DNA from 2 places in the Streptomyces sp. NPDC057486 genome. Region 2 is predicted to be linked to the other one. Evidence: riboswitches for the same ligand, from Rfam matches in the RefSeq annotation. Region 2 holds a riboswitch; the other holds the start of a gene.
The links. A riboswitch is a leader RNA that binds a small molecule or an ion and turns the genes downstream of it on or off. The one in region 2 is predicted to bind cyclic di-AMP.

Region 1 (7,596 bases), on a different contig from region 2:
AGGCCGGGGTGGAGCCGGATGCCGTCGAGGCGGTGTTCTGCGGTGCCGACCACGGTGTCGAGCGGGGCGTCGAGCAGGACTACCGGCGGAGCCTGCCGGTGGACGTGGCCACCGGCGACACGCCGGAAGTGCTGGTGGCGTACGCGATGAACGGCGGTCCGCTGCCGCCGCAGCACGGCCATCCGCTGCGGCTGGTGGTGCCCGGCTGGTACGGCATGGCGCACGTGAAATGGCTTCGGGAGATACGGCTCACCGAGACCCCGTTCACCGGCTTCCAGCAGACGACCGCCTACCGCTACCGGCAGGAGCCCGACGATCCCGGTGAAGCCGTCACCCGGATGGCCCCCCGGGCGCTGATGATCCCGCCCGGGTTCCCGGACTTCATGTCCCGGACCCGTTTCGTACGCCCCGGTCGGGTGCTGCTCCGGGGCCGCACCTGGTCGGGGGAGCCGCCGGTCGTCCGGGTCGAGGTGAGCACGGACGACGGCCGCTCCTGGTACGACGCCGAACTCGCCCCGCCGGACGGGGACGGCAGGCACACGTGGGCCTGGCAACGGTGGCAGGCGCCGTGGAAGGCGGTGCCGGGCACCCATGTCCTCAGCGCCCGTGCCACCGACGCCGGTGGCCGGGTCCAGCCCCTCAGCCAGCCGTGGAACCGTGGCGGCTTCGGCAACAACTCGATCCAGCGGATCGTCGTCCACTGCGGGTGGGGTGAGCCCACTGCGGAGTGGGATGAGCTCAGACGAGGAGCTTCGTCTTCGCCCGCTGGAACTCCTCGTCCGTGATCGCGCCGCGGTCCTTCAGCTCGGCGAGTTTCGCCAGCTCCTCGACGCTGCTGCCGCGTTTCGCCGGGCCGGTCGTGTCACCGGTGGCGGCGGCTTCCCGTACGTACGCCTTGAAGGCGGCTTCCCGCTCCTTGGCTTCCGCGACGTCGCGCTTCCCCATGGATTTACCGCGTGCGATCACGTAGATCAGGACGCCGAGGTACGGCAGTACCAGGGCCAGGATCAGCCAGCCCGCCTTCGCCCAGCCGCCGAGGTCGTCGCTGCGGAAGATGTCCGAGATGACCTTGAAGAGGAGGAAGAGCCACATGATCCAGAGGAAGAACCAGAGCATGGTCCAGAAGAGGTTGAGCAGAGGGTATTCGTCCACGTTCCGCTCCCTGGTCGTCGCGTCGTTCGGCTCGTCGCTCCGTGTCGGTGACACAGTCCTGAACGACTGAATCCTCAATCAGTCATATCATCAGATTTCGGACCCTGCCCGCTGTCGTACGGGCCGTTCCTCAGGGGCCGTTCCCCGGAGGCGGCGCGGAGTACCGTGGAATGACCGAGGGAGGCGTGTGGCGTATGAGCGCCGCAGATGGGTCCGCCTGGAGCCCGATCGGGGCGATCGGCCGCGTCACCGTGCCGATCCCGCCGAACGGCCCCGGCGAGGTACTGGTGGCCGTACGGGGTGGGTCGGAGGCCTACACCGCATGGTCGGCGACGTCGATCGACAGGGACGTACGCGTCGTTGTCGTCGACTCGGTCTCGGCACGCGGCGTGATCGTCGAACGTCTGCCGTCCTGAACCGCGAACCGACGCCGGGGAACGACGCCGGGGACAGCGATGAGCGCCGCCGCACCGGGACATCACGTCGAGAAAAGGCGTACGGCAGGAGTCCGCTCATGTTGTTCTGGCACGTTCCCGCCCCCAACGAGGCGATGCTCATCTCCGGATCGAAACGGCAGACGCACGACACCCAGTTCCGGATCGTCACCGGTCACGGCAGTTTCGTCGTGCCGGTGAAGCAGAAGGTGCGCATGCTCTCCCTGGCGCTGCGCGAGGCGGAGATCACCGAGGACTGCGTCACCCAGCAGGGCATCCGTCTCAACGTCCGCGCCGTCGCCGTCTTCAAGGTCGGTGACGACGCCGTCTCCATCGCGAACGCCGCCCGTCGCTTCCTGTCCGAACAGGACCAGATGGAGGAGCTCGCCGGCCGGATCTTCGCCGGACACCTGCGTTCCATCGTCGGCGGGCTGACCGTCGAGCAGATCATCCGGGAGCGGAACCGGGTCTCCCAGGAGGTCATCGCGGGCAGCCACGGCGAGATGGAGAAGCTCGGCATCGTCGTGGACGCCCTCCAGATCCAGGAGATCGAGGACTCCACCGGCTACATCAAGAACCTCGCCGCCCCGCACGCGGCCGCCGTGGCCAGCCAGGCGCGGATCGCCCAGGCCAGGGCCGACCAGGAGGCGACCGAGCGGGAGCAGCAGGCCGCGGCGCTCAAGGCCGAGTACGAGCGGGACACCGCGATCAAGCGGGCCGGCTTCCTCGCCGAGACCGAGCAGTGCAACGCCCGCGCCGCCCAGGCCGGACCGCTGGCCCAGGCCAGGGCCTCGCACGAGGTCGTCGAGGAGCAGACCGCACTGGCCGAGCGGCAGGCGTCGCTGGCCGCGCAACGGCTGGAGGCGGAGGTCAGGCGTCCGGCCGACGCCGAGGCGTATCGGCAGCGCACGCTCGCCGAGGCCGCCCGCGACCAGACGAAGTTCCAGGCCGACGGCAGTGCGTACGCCGAACGGACCCTTGCCCAGGCGCAGGCCGACGCCAACACCGCGCGGGCCACCTCGCTCCGGGACGGCAATCAGGAGCTGATCGCGGCCAACCGCATCGTGGAGAACCTGCCGGCCCTGGCCGACGCGGCCGCCCGCGGGATGTCGGGGGCCGACCTCACCGTTCTCAACGGCACCAACGGTGTCAACGAGATGGCGGCGGGCGTGGTCAGCCAGGGGCTGGCGATCCTCCATGCGCTCCAGCGCGGCGCGAAGGCGGCGAAGCCGGCGGTCGACGCGAAGCGGGCGCCGCGCATCACCGACTCGAGCTGAGCCGGGCTGCTTCTCCGCTCCGGAGGCCTCCGGTACGAGGGATTTCGTTGCGGGGGCTTCCGCTGTGGGGGGCGCGGCACCCTCGTCCGTCGCCGTCCGCGCGGCTGCGGAAACCTTTCGCTGATACAGCAGAAGCCCCATGAACCCCGCGATGAACCCGAGGCCGCCGATGAGCGCGCCGTGCACGGGCGACTGCGGGGTGTGGTCGGTACGGGCAGGGGTGAGCGGTGCGGTCGTCGGAGGCCATCCGGGCAGGCTGCGAGCCGGCAACTGCTTCTCGAATCCGGCACCTTGGTGCAGCGGTGGGCATGGATGGGCGCAGGCGGACCAGTAAATGGTCAACCGTCCGTCCCGGATGGCGTAGAGTTGTGTTCACCGACGCGGGGTGGAGCAGCTCGGTAGCTCGCTGGGCTCATAACCCAGAGGTCGCAGGTTCAAATCCTGTCCCCGCTACTGAAGAATCAGGCCCGGCATGCATGAAGCATGCCGGGCCTGATTCGCGTTTCCGTCCCCCCTTCGGCCGACGCGGAGTCGCCGCGCGACGCCGCTCCGGCCAGCCTGGGGGAGTGGGGTGCGGCACCGTCCGCAGTCAGGCGCGTACCGGGCAGGAGGCCGCGGGGGCGCATCGGGCAGGAGACCACAGGAGCCGCTGCGCGTACCGGGCAGGAGACCACTGGTGGGGATGGCGGAGAAGCTGCGGGGGGTGCGGGCCGGGGGCGGCAGCCGTTCCCGGCGGTTCGTCGGCGTGCTGCCTGCACTGATGATCATCGTCGGGCTCGTGTTCGACATCCTCACCCCGCCGCCGTTCACCGCCGTGCCGCTCTTCGTGGCTGCCCCGCTGGTCGCCGCGCCGTTCTTCACCCGGGCGGGCACCGTCCGTATCGGCGCCGCCTCGCTGCTCTCGATCCTCGTCCTGCGGAGTGAGAGCGGCACGGTGCTGCAGGTCGTGCCGTCCCTCGAGATCCTCACCGTGCTCACCGTCTCGCTCCTCGCCCTCTTCATCAACGGAGTCGTACGGCGAAGCACTCAGCAGCTGGCTTCGGCGCGGGTCATCGCGGAGACCGCCATGCGGGCCGTGCTGCCGAAGCCGAACGACTGGATCGGCGGGCTGCAGGTCGCCGCGCGGTACGAGGCGGCGCAGGCGGACGAGTTCGTCGGCGGCGACCTGTTCGCCGTGGTGGACAGCCCGCACGGCGTGCGGCTGGTGGTCGGGGACGTGCGGGGCAAGGGGCTCGACGCGGTCGAGGCGGTGGCGGTGATCATCGGCGCGTTCCGGGAGGCCGCCGAGCAGGAGGCTTCGCTGGAGGACGTGGCGCAGCGGCTGGAGCGGGCGCTGGCGCGGGAGGGGGAGCGGCGCGGCGGGATCGATCCGGTCGAGGGGTTCGTCACCGCCGCACTCGCCGAGATCCCGCATGGCGGTGCCGAGGTACGGATCGTCAACCGCGGCCATCCCGAGCCGCTGCTGCTCCATGCCGACGGCGAGGTGGAGGTGCTGGTGCCGAGCGTGCCCGCGCTGCCGCTCGGTATGGGGCTGGGGGTGTGGCCGGACCTGGCCGACGTCTGGGGTCTGGCCGCCGGGACGACGCTGCTCGTCTACACCGACGGCCTCTCCGAGGCTCGGGACAAACAGGGGATCTTCTACGATCCGGCGGCCCGACTGCGCGGACGGCTCTTCCCCGGGCCCGAGGAACTGCTGTCCGCACTGACCGATGACGTACGGGTGCACACGGGTGGCAAGTCCACCGACGACCTGGCACTGGTGGCGGTCGCGCGGCCCGCGGAGGGGCAGCTGGAACGGCGCACGAAGGTGAAGATCGTGGGGCGCGGTCAGGAATGAGTCGCGACTGCGGTGAGCACACGAGGACGATGCCACCGTGCGTAATCGAAGAGTTCCGCTCCGCATAACGTTTGACGCAACGTCAGAAAGACGGTAGCGGCTGAGTCGGGGTCAACTCGTCCGATTCCACCCGGTTGTGTCCCGTAAAGTCCAGGCCAAGGTCGTCAACGATCAGTGGGAACGGCTTGGAATCGGACCCGTGTGTCTATTAACGTTCGATAACGCAGCGCGGTCGTCCCAGCCGTCGTCAGTGGCGGCACCCGTGCGCGAGCGCCGAATTCCGCAAGGGAACCGGGGAACCACCTACATGGGGTGAATCGGACACCTGTGTCTCGTGAGAGGCAGAGGAATCCGTAGGAGACCTTCCTGCTCCGAACCCGTCAGCTAACCCGGTAGGCGAGAAGGAAGGAAAGGAGTGCGCCCCCGTGGCGTCCAACAAGCCTGCCCCCGAAGCCCCTTCCCGGTTCGGCCCCGACTTCACCACCGAGTACGGATCCGGGACGGACACCGAGTTCGGCACCGAAGGCTTCGGAGAGACCGACCGGGCCTGGGAGGAATGGAACCCCACCGAGGAGTCCGTCCGCCCCGTACGTGGCAGGCACCGCGTCGCCAAGCAGCGCAACGGGCTCGCCCGTAGCTCCACGGTTCTCGGTGTCGGTGTCATCGCGGCCGTCGGCGCGGGCGGCATGGCCACCGCGCAGAGCAAGCCGCCGGTCTCCATCTCCCTTCCCGATTCCATCGCGGACAATCTCCCCGACGCCGGCTCCCTCCCCGGGGTGGGCGCGCTGTTCTCCGACGGGTCCGCCATCGACCAGGCCCAGGCCGAGACCGCCGCCGCACCGCTGACCAGCGCGGGCATCACCACCGCCGAGGCCGAGCAGGGCGCCACCGACGCCGGCGAGGCGCTCCGCGCCCGCATCCTCCAGCAGGCCGAGCAGCAGCAGAACGCCGCCGACGAGGAGGCCAGGGCGGCCGAGGAGAAGGCCGCCGCGGAGAAGGCGGCAGCCGAGGCGAAGCAGAAGCAGGACGTCGCGGCGGCCAAGGCCGAGGCCGCGAAGAAGAAGGCGGAGGCGGAGGCGAAGGCGAAGGCCGAGGCCGAGCGGCTCGCCAAACTGGCCGCCAGCTACGCCATCCCCACCTCCTCGTACACGATCACCTCGACCTTCGGCCAGGCCGGTTCGATGTGGTCCTCCGGCTACCACACCGGTCTCGACTTCGCGGCTCCGACCGGCACCCCGATCAAGGCCATCCACACCGGCACCATCAAGTCGGCCGGTTGGTCCGGCTCCTACGGCTACCGCACGGTCCTGGAGCTCGAGGACGGTACGGAGCTGTGGTTCTGTCACCAGTCGTCGATCAACGTCAGCGTCGGCCAGAAGGTCACCACCGGTGAGACCATCGGCCGCGTCGGTGCCACCGGAAATGTGACGGGCCCTCACCTCCACCTGGAGGTCCACACCTCGAGCGGCACGGGCATCGACCCGATGACCTGGCTGCGCGACAAGGGCCTCACGCCCTGACCCGAGGAACGCGAGCCGTCCCACCGGCCCGCCATCGATCCCCGGCAGCCCTGACGCTCACCCCCCGACGTCAGGGCTGCCGGTCCGTTTCTCCACGGCTTTCCCGTGCATCATGCATGGAATAGCGGCACCGGTGGATTTTGTTGATCCACTTATGACTTCTCTCCGCAGGCTCGGCTCTTCCGACCTTCAGGTCTTCCCGCTCGCCCTCGGCGGCAACGTCTTCGGCTGGACCGCCGACGAGGCGCAGTCGTTCGCCGTCCTCGACGCGTATGCCGCGGCGGGCGGCAATTTCATCGACACCGCCGACTCGTACTCCGCCTGGGTCCCCGGCAACGAGGGCGGCGAGTCGGAGATCGTCATCGGCAAATGGCTCGCCGCACGCTCCGACCGCTCCGACATCGTCGTCGCGACGAAGGTCGGCGCCCATCCCGAGTACAAGGGCCTCTCCGCGACCACCATCAAGGCCGCGGCCGAGCAGTCGCTGCGCCGTCTCGGCACCGACCACATCGATCTCTACTACACGCACTTCGACGACGAGACCGTCCCGGTCGAGGAGATCATCACCGCTTTCGACCAGTTGGTGAAGGACGGCAAGGTGCGCGCCATCGCCGCCTCCAACATCAGCCCGGAGCGGCTCCAGGCGTCCCTGGACTTCTCCGAGCGCGAGGGGCTGGCCCGTTACGTCGCCCTGCAGCCGCACTACAACCTCGTCTCCCGTGACACCTACGAGGGCGAGCTCCAGGACACCGCCGCCCGCGCCGGGCTCGCCGCCGTCCCGTACTTCGCCCTGGCCTCCGGTTTCCTCACCGGCAAGTACCGTCCGGGCACGTCGGTGGAGAGCGCCCGGGCCGAGAATGCCGGCCGGCACCTGGAGTCGGAGCGGGGCCGGAAGGTCCTGGCCGCACTCGACAGGGTGGCCCAGGAGCGCGGCGCCGAGATCGCGACCGTCGCCCTGGCCTGGCTCGCCGCCCGTCCGACCGTAGCCGCCCCGATCGCCTCGGCCCGCACGGTCGATCAGCTGCCGGCACTGGTGGCCGTCGCCGACCTGCGGCTGACCGAGCAGGAGCTGGCGGAACTCACCGAAGCGTCCGCCTGACCCGTCACCGGGGATGCCGGGGCGGCCGGCTCCCCCGGTGCTGCGACCGGAAAGGTTCACCGGCTCGCGACGCCCGGAACCTCGCTGCGTTGTCGCATCACCCGAGTACGTCCGGTACGAGGGCGATCCTCCGCCTTGCGATGCACCGCACCGGACGCCGCGGGCTTCCCGGCAGACCTTTCCGGTCGCAGCACTAGTGCCCCTCCCGGCAAGCTTTGCCCCGTCGCACCGCCCGGCACGCGCTCCCCCAAGGCCTCAAGGGCCAGGGGGGACCCCC
Region 2 (7,596 bases):
GACGGTGTCCTCGTCGATCGACTCCGTCATCAGCGACGTGGCGTCGGCCATCCGGCACTCGGTGTACCGCATGGCGGCGGGCGGGTCGTCGTTGCCGAGCGAGCCGAAGTTGCCGTGCCCGTCGACGAGGGGGAGCCGCATCGAGAACGGCTGCGCCATCCGGACCAGCGCGTCGTAGATCGACGCGTCGCCGTGCGGGTGCAGCTTGCCCATGACCTCGCCGACGACGCGGGCACACTTCACATAGCCGCGGTCGGGGCGCAGCCCCATCTCGTTCATCTGGTACACGATGCGGCGGTGCACCGGCTTCATGCCGTCGCGGGCGTCCGGCAGGGCCCGTGAGTAGATCACCGAGTACGCGTACTCGAGGAAGGAGCCCTGCATTTCGTCGACGACGTCGATGTCGAGGATCTTCTCCTCGAAGTCGTCCGGCGGCGGGGTCTTCGTACTGCGGCGGGCCATCGCTGCTGCGACTCCTTCACAGATTCGTTCGGGCAACCTCTGGTTCTGACGCGGACCATTGTGGACCGCCGCACTGACAACGCCGACCTCGACCCGTCCCTAAGGACAGTCCCGTAATCCCTGGCGGAACAGCGTGCGACGTCGGATGCGGTGCATCGCAAGGCGGAGGACCGTCCTCATACCGGGCGCATTCGGGCGTTCCGACGCGGCAGCGAGGTGCCGTAGCTGTCGTCGTGCGCCCGCCAGGGATTGCGGGACAGCCCTCAGGCCCTGTCCGACCGGTCTTCGTGGGCCCGCGACGTCCGGCACGGCACCTCGCCGCGTTGGCTTCGGTCGTCCACGTACGTCCAGTACGAGCACGATCCTCCACCTTGCGATGCACCGCACCATACGCCGCGGACCGATCCACGAGACCGGCCGGACAGGACCTGGCGCTCTTTCACGCGAACTTCCACGGCACGGGAACTTCGCCAGGTGTCGGTGCGCTTGCTTACAGTGGCAGGTCTCGCAGGAAATCCAGTATCGCGATCGAAGGGACGTACATGCCCATGGGTCACACGGCCACAGCCCAGGCCGGCTCCGGCGGCTTGACAGCGACCGAGCACCGCCTGGCCAACGGCCTGCGCGTGGTGCTCTCCGAGGACCATCTGACCCCGGTCGCCGCGGTGTGCCTCTGGTACGACGTCGGGTCGCGCCACGAGGTCAAGGGGCGCACGGGACTGGCTCACCTTTTCGAGCACCTGATGTTCCAGGGCTCCGGACAGGTCAAGGGGAACGGACACTTCGAGCTGGTGCAGGGAGCCGGCGGCTCCCTCAACGGGACGACCAGCTTCGAACGCACCAACTACTTCGAGACGATGCCCACGCATCAGCTTGAACTGGCCCTGTGGCTCGAAGCCGACCGGATGGGCTCGCTGCTCGCCGCGCTCGACGACGAGTCCATGGAGAACCAGCGGGACGTCGTCAAGAACGAGCGCCGTCAGCGGTACGACAACGTTCCGTACGGCACGGCGTTCGAGAGGCTGACCGCCCTCGCCTATCCCGAGGGCCACCCGTACCACCACACCCCGATCGGCTCGATGGCCGACCTGGACGCGGCGACGCTCGACGACGCGCGGACCTTCTTCCGTACGTACTACGCACCCAACAACGCGGTGCTGTCGGTCGTCGGCGACATCGACCCCGAGCAGACGCTCGCCTGGATCGAGAAGTACTTCGGCTCCATCCCGTCCCACGACGGCAAGCAGCCGCCGCGCGACGGCACGCTCCCCGAGATCATCGGCGAGCAGTTGCGCGAAGAGGTCCACGAGGAGGTCCCGGCCCGGGCCCTGATGGCCGCCTACCGGCTGCCGCACGACGGCACCAGGGAGTGCGACGCCGCGGATCTCGCGCTGACCGTGCTCGGCGGCGGCGAGTCCTCCCGGCTGCACAACCGCCTGGTCCGCCGCGACCGCACGGCCGTTGCGGCAGGTTTCGGGCTGCTGCGGCTGGCCGGCGCGCCCTCGCTCGGCTGGCTGGACGTGAAGGCGTCCGGCGGTGTCGAGGTGGCGCAGATCGAGGCCGCGGTCGACGAGGAGCTGGCCCGGTTCGCCGCCGAGGGCCCCACGCCCGAGGAAATGGAGCGTGCTCAGGCACAGTTGGAGCGCGAGTGGCTGGACCGGCTCGGTACGGTCGCGGGCCGCGCCGATGAACTCTGCCGGTTCGCCGTGCTGTTCGGCGACCCGCAGCTCGCCCTGACCGCCGTCCGGCGGGTCCTCGACGTCACCGCGGAGGAGGTCCAGGCGGCGGCCAGGGCCCAGCTGCGTCCCGACAACCGGGCGGTGCTCGTCTACGAGCCGGTCGAGCCGGCCGAATCCGCCGACGCGGAAGCCGACGAGACGGACACCGACACCGACGCGCACGAAGGGGCGGACAAGTGACCGACGCTGCCGCGACTGGAGTTTCGATGGAGTACCACCCGCAGCCGGCCCCCGGCACGGCCAGGCCCTGGGCCTTCCCCGCCCCCGAGCGCGGCGCCCTGCCCAACGGCCTGACGGTGCTGCGCTGTCACCGTCCCGGCCAGCAGGTCGTCGCGGTCGAGATCTTCCTCGACGCCCCGCTGGACGCCGAGCCCGAGGGCCTCGACGGCGTGGCCACGATCATGGCGCGGGCCCTTTCCGAGGGCACGGACAAGCACTCCGCCGAGGAGTTCGCCGCCGAGCTGGAGCGTTGCGGCGCCACCCTCGACGCGCATGCCGACCATCCCGGCATGCGGGTCTCCCTGGAGGTCCCGGCTTCTCGGCTGGCCAAGGCGCTCGGGCTGATCGCCGAGGCGCTGCGGGCGCCCGCGTTCGCCGACAGCGAGGTCGAGCGACTGGTGAACAACCGGCTCGACGAGATTCCGCACGAGCAGGCCAACCCGGCCCGGCGTGCCGCCAAGCAGCTCTCCAAGGAGCTCTTCCCGGCCACGTCGCGGATGTCGCGCCCGCGCCAGGGCACCGAGGAGACGGTGGAGCGGATCGACTCCGCGGCCGTGCGCGCCTTCTACGAGGCCCATGTCCGGCCGTCCACCGCGACCGCCGTCGTCGTCGGTGACCTCACCGGTATCGACCTGGACGCCCTGCTCGCCGACACCATCGGCGACTGGACCGGGAACACTGTGGAGCCCCGTCCGGTCCCGCCGATCACCGCCGACGACACCGGCCGCGTGGTGATCGTCGACCGTCCGGGCGCCGTGCAGACACAGCTGCTGATCGGCCGCATCGGCGCCGACCGGCACGACAGTGTGTGGCCGGCCCAGGTACTCGGCACCTACTGCCTGGGCGGCACGCTCACCTCCCGGCTGGACCGGGTGCTGCGCGAGGAGAAGGGGTACACCTACGGCGTCCGGGCCTTCGGGCAGGTCCTGCGCTCGACGGCCCCGGACTCCGCCTCCGGTGCGACCGGCGCGGCGATGCTGGCGATCAGCGGCTCGGTGGACACGGAGTCCACCGGACCGGCGCTCGACGACCTGTGGAAGGTCCTGCGGACGCTGGCGGCCGAGGGGCTGACCGACGCCGAGCGCGAGACCGCTGTGCAGAACCTCGTGGGTGTCGCCCCGCTGAAGTTCGAGACGGCTGCCTCCGTCGCAGGCACGCTCGCCGACCAGGTCGAGCAGCACCTCCCGGACGACTACCAGGCACAGTTGTACGCCCGCCTGGCCGAGACCGGCACCGTCGAGGCGACCGCGGCCGTGGTCAACGCCTTCCCCGTGGACCGGCTGGTCACGATTCTCGTCGGCGACGCCGCACAGATCGAGGAGCCGGTCAGGGCGTTGGGCATCGGAGAGGTGTCGGTCGTCACCGGCTGATGTGACAAAGTCCCGCAAAGAGGGACAAGAGGAGACCCTGGTGAGTCGCTTCTCGCCAGGGTCTCCCCTTTTGTCTGATTTGAGATGAAAGCTTCTCGCTTGCCCTGTGGGATGCACTACAAAACGCCCTGTCCGTTTGGTGAATGAAAGTGCTCCCGCCTAGCGTCGGCTCCACTGTCCGCCACTCGTATGCCGCATCCGTGGCGCCGGGCAGTGATCGCCGAGTCCCCTTCAGGCGCGAGCCCGGGGAGCCGGGGACCCACGCAGTCCCTGGGGTGAATCGGATGCCGCGACCTCCTGTGAGGCCGGGGATCCGTAGGAGACCTTCCTGCTCCGAACCCGTCAGCTAACCCGGTAGGCGAGAAGGAAGGAAAGGACCAGCTACTTCATGGCGTTCACCCGCCCCACCGGGAAGCACCGTGCCCCGAGCCGCCTGAAGCGCAGGAGCGCGCGCATCGCCGGAGTCGCGACGCTGGCGACCACCGGCGTCATCGGTGGACTGGCCTCTCCGGCCCTCGCCACGGATGCCGAGGCCCCCGACGTCAGTGAGACGGGCCTGACCCAGATCATCGCCATCGAGGGTGCCCTCGCCGACCAGGTGGCCACCCAGGCCGACGTGCAGAAGCGCCAGGCCGACGCAGCCGCGAAGGCGAAGGCCGCCGCGGCAGCCAAGGCGAAGGCCGAGGCGGCGGCGAAGGCCAAGGCCGAGGCCGAGGCCCGCGCCAAGGCGGCCCGCGACGCGAAGGCCCGCGCCGCCCGTTCCGCGGAGCGCACCCGCCTGGGCTCCTTCCAGCTCCCGGTCGCCGGTTCGTACGTCACCACCGGCTACAAGTCGAGCGGTGCCCTCTGGTCTTCCGGCAGGCACTCGGGCATCGACTTCCACGCGGCCTCCGGCAGCTCCGTCGTCGCCGTCGGTGCCGGCACGGTCGTCGAGGCGGGCTGGGGCGGCGCCTACGGCAACAACATCGTGCTGCGGATGACTGACGGCACGTACACCCAGTACGGTCACCTCTCCTCGATCGGCGTCTCCGTCGGCCAGAGCGTCGGCGCGGGCCAGCAGATCGGACTCTCCGGCTCGACCGGCAACTCCACCGGACCGCACCTCCACTTCGAGGCCCGCACCACGCCTTCGTACGGCTCCGACATGGACCCCGTGGCGTATCTGCGCGCCCATGGCGTGAACGTCTGACCGACGTTCCCTCCGCAACACCCCGAAGGCCCCGGTTTCCCGCCGGGGCCTTCGTCGCGTCCGCCCCTGCCGAAGCGCCCCGCGGAACCGGCCCCGGGCCAAAAGATATTCATGGTTTTCGGCCCGGCATCGGAAATTCAGTCGCATTGCAATAGAGTCACAGAACAGGCGTCGATCGGCCGCGTTTCGCGGGGATTAAGGCGGAGGTTCGGACATGCGCATTCCGGCGCAATCGGTATGCACGGCAATCCGTGACGACATCGTCTCCGGTGTCTTCGAACGCGGCAGCAGACTCACCGAGGAGCTGCTCGCGCGTCGTTACGGGGTCTCCCGTGTCCCGGTGCGGGAAGCGCTGCGCACCCTGGAGTCCGAGGGCTTCGTGGTCACTCGCCGACATGCGGGTGCCTGCGTTGCCGAGCCCACCGAGCAGGAGGCCGCCGACCTTCTGGAGGTGCGGATGCTGCTGGAGCCGCTGGGCGCGGCCCGTGCCGCGCAACGCCGCACCGAGGCGCACCTCAAGGTGCTCCGCGGTCTGGTCAGGCTGGGGCAGGAGAGGGTGCGGCGGGGCGAGGGGGAGGATCTGCGCTCGCTGGGCGGCTGGTTCCACGAGACGCTCGCCCAGGCGTCCGGCAGCCCCGGGCTCATCGCGCTGCTCACCCAGCTACGGCACAAGATCGCCTGGATGTACGCGGTCGAGCAGTCGGCCCGCCCCGCCGATTCCTGGGCGGAGCACGGAGCCATCGTGGACGCCGTGGCGCGCGGGGACGCGGAACGGGCCAGGGCGCTGGCCGCCCAGCACGCCGAGCGGGCCACCGCCGCGCACCGGCTGCGCCGCGCGGGCGGTGCTCCGGGCCGCGATGCCCGCGCCCTCCGCTCCGGCGGCCGGGTGAGGACTTCGCAACATGCCGTAAACACCGCGGGCGGCCGGCATTAACACATGCGCCGTATACAAAGAGAAGTAAATGGGTGGGGCTTTCTTTGGGCTGTCCGAATTCGCTCCGAATGTATTATCGGTATCCGAAAACGAAGGAGCCGCGGCCCCGGTTGGGGGTGCCGCGGCTCCGCCACAGAAATAGACCGACAGGAATCGGCCGGAAAGGCTTCCCCTGATCGGAACCCTGGAATCAGACGGTCTCCGGGAGCTCCTCGAGCCCCTCGGTGACCAGCTTCGCCAGACGGTCGAGCGCGGCTTCCGCGTTGTCCGCCTCGGAGGCGAGCACGATCTCCTCGCCGCCGTGCGCGCCGAGACCGAGCACCGCGAGCATGGAGGCGGCGTTCACCGGGGTGCCGTCGGACTTGGCGATCGTCACGGGGATGCCGGAAGCCGTGGCGGCACGGACGAAGATGGAAGCGGGGCGGGCGTGCAGGCCCTCGGCCCAACCGACGTTGACGCGGCGCTCAGCCATGGTTCTGCCCTTCACGAATCAATGGTTGTCTAGACCAGTCTCTCACGCAGTGCGCTGTGCTCCCGCCGACCCGCAACCCGGCCCCAGCCCGTGCCGCACGGCCGATCGGAGCTCTCAGACTGCCCCGGCTCCAGGCCCCACGCGACCGCTGACCGCGCCGTAGGCTTTGCCCATGCAGCCCACGCCGGAGCAGAGTCCGCACCACGTGTACCCCGACCACTGGGAAGCGGATGTGGTGCTCCGCGACGGCGGTACGGCCCGCATCAGGCCCATCACCACGGACGATGCCGAGCGCCTGGTCAGCTTCTACGAGCAGGTCTCGGACGAATCGAAGTACTACCGGTTCTTCGCTCCCTACCCCCGTCTGTCCGCCAAGGACGTCCACCGCTTCACCCATCACGACTACGTCGACCGGGTGGGGCTCGCCGCCACGGTCGGCGGCGAGTTCATCGCCACCGTCCGCTACGACCGGATCGACGCGGCCGGCCGGCCGGCCTCCGCCCCCGCCGACGAGGCCGAGGTCGCCTTTCTCGTCCAGGACGCGCACCAGGGCCGCGGCGTGGCATCGGCGCTCCTCGAACACATCGCCGCGGTGGCGCGGGAGCGCGGCATCCGGCGCTTCGCGGCCGAGGTGCTGCCCGCCAACAACAAGATGATCAAGGTGTTCCGCGACGCCGGGTACACCCAGCAGCGCAGCTTCGAGGAGGGCGCCGTCCATCTCACCCTCGACCTCGAACCGACCGCCGAGTCCCTCGCCGTCCAGCGCGCCCGCGAGCAGCGGGCGGAGGCACGGTCGGTGCAGCGGCTGATCACACCCGGGTCCGTCGCCGTCATCGGCACCGGCCGTACCCCCGGCGGGGTCGGCCGCACGGTTCTGCGCAACCTCCTCGGTGCGGGCTTCACCGGCCGTACGTACGCCGTGAACAGCTCGTTCGACGCCGATCAGGGAACGATCGACGGCGTCCCCGCACACCGCTCCATCGGCGAGATCGGCGAACCGGTGGACCTCGCGGTCGTCGCCGTGCCCGCGGACCGGGTCCCGGAGGCCGTCGCCGACTGCGGCGAACACGGCGTCCAGGGCCTCGTCGTCCTCTCCGCCGGATATGCCGAATGGGGTGCCGAAGGCAGGGAGAGGCAGCGCGAACTGGTCCGCCAGGCCCGCTCGTACGGCATGCGCATCATCGGCCCCAATGCTTTCGGGATCATCAACA

Region 1: linked by a shared signal. The riboswitch ahead of ACFU6I_RS31510 (M23 family metallopeptidase) and the one ahead of ACFU6I_RS18550 (M23 family metallopeptidase) in region 2 are both predicted to bind cyclic di-AMP.

What each region holds. Positions count from the first base shown of each region.
Region 1 covers NZ_JBHVEE010000085.1:16,005-23,600, forward strand. The annotation lists gene ACFU6I_RS31480 (sulfite oxidase) at 1-785, shown strand, start outside; gene ACFU6I_RS31485 (SHOCT domain-containing protein) at 739-1,152, opposite strand; gene ACFU6I_RS31490 (hypothetical protein) at 1,347-1,568, shown strand; gene ACFU6I_RS31495 (SPFH domain-containing protein) at 1,667-2,863, shown strand; tRNA gene ACFU6I_RS31500 (tRNA-Met) at 3,243-3,316, shown strand; gene ACFU6I_RS31505 (PP2C family protein-serine/threonine phosphatase) at 3,546-4,700, shown strand; cyclic di-AMP (ydaO/yuaA leader) riboswitch at 4,962-5,114, shown strand; gene ACFU6I_RS31510 (M23 family metallopeptidase) at 5,126-6,220, shown strand; gene ACFU6I_RS31515 (aldo/keto reductase) at 6,375-7,319, shown strand.
Region 2 covers NZ_JBHVEE010000035.1:41,971-49,566, forward strand. The annotation lists gene ACFU6I_RS18535 (DNA topoisomerase (ATP-hydrolyzing) subunit A) at 1-462, opposite strand, end outside; gene ACFU6I_RS18540 (M16 family metallopeptidase) at 1,005-2,381, shown strand; gene ACFU6I_RS18545 (M16 family metallopeptidase) at 2,408-3,790, shown strand; cyclic di-AMP (ydaO/yuaA leader) riboswitch at 3,999-4,166, shown strand; gene ACFU6I_RS18550 (M23 family metallopeptidase) at 4,179-4,979, shown strand; gene ACFU6I_RS18555 (GntR family transcriptional regulator) at 5,194-5,913, shown strand; gene ACFU6I_RS18560 (HPr family phosphocarrier protein) at 6,104-6,385, opposite strand; gene ACFU6I_RS18565 (GNAT family N-acetyltransferase) at 6,558-7,596, shown strand, end outside.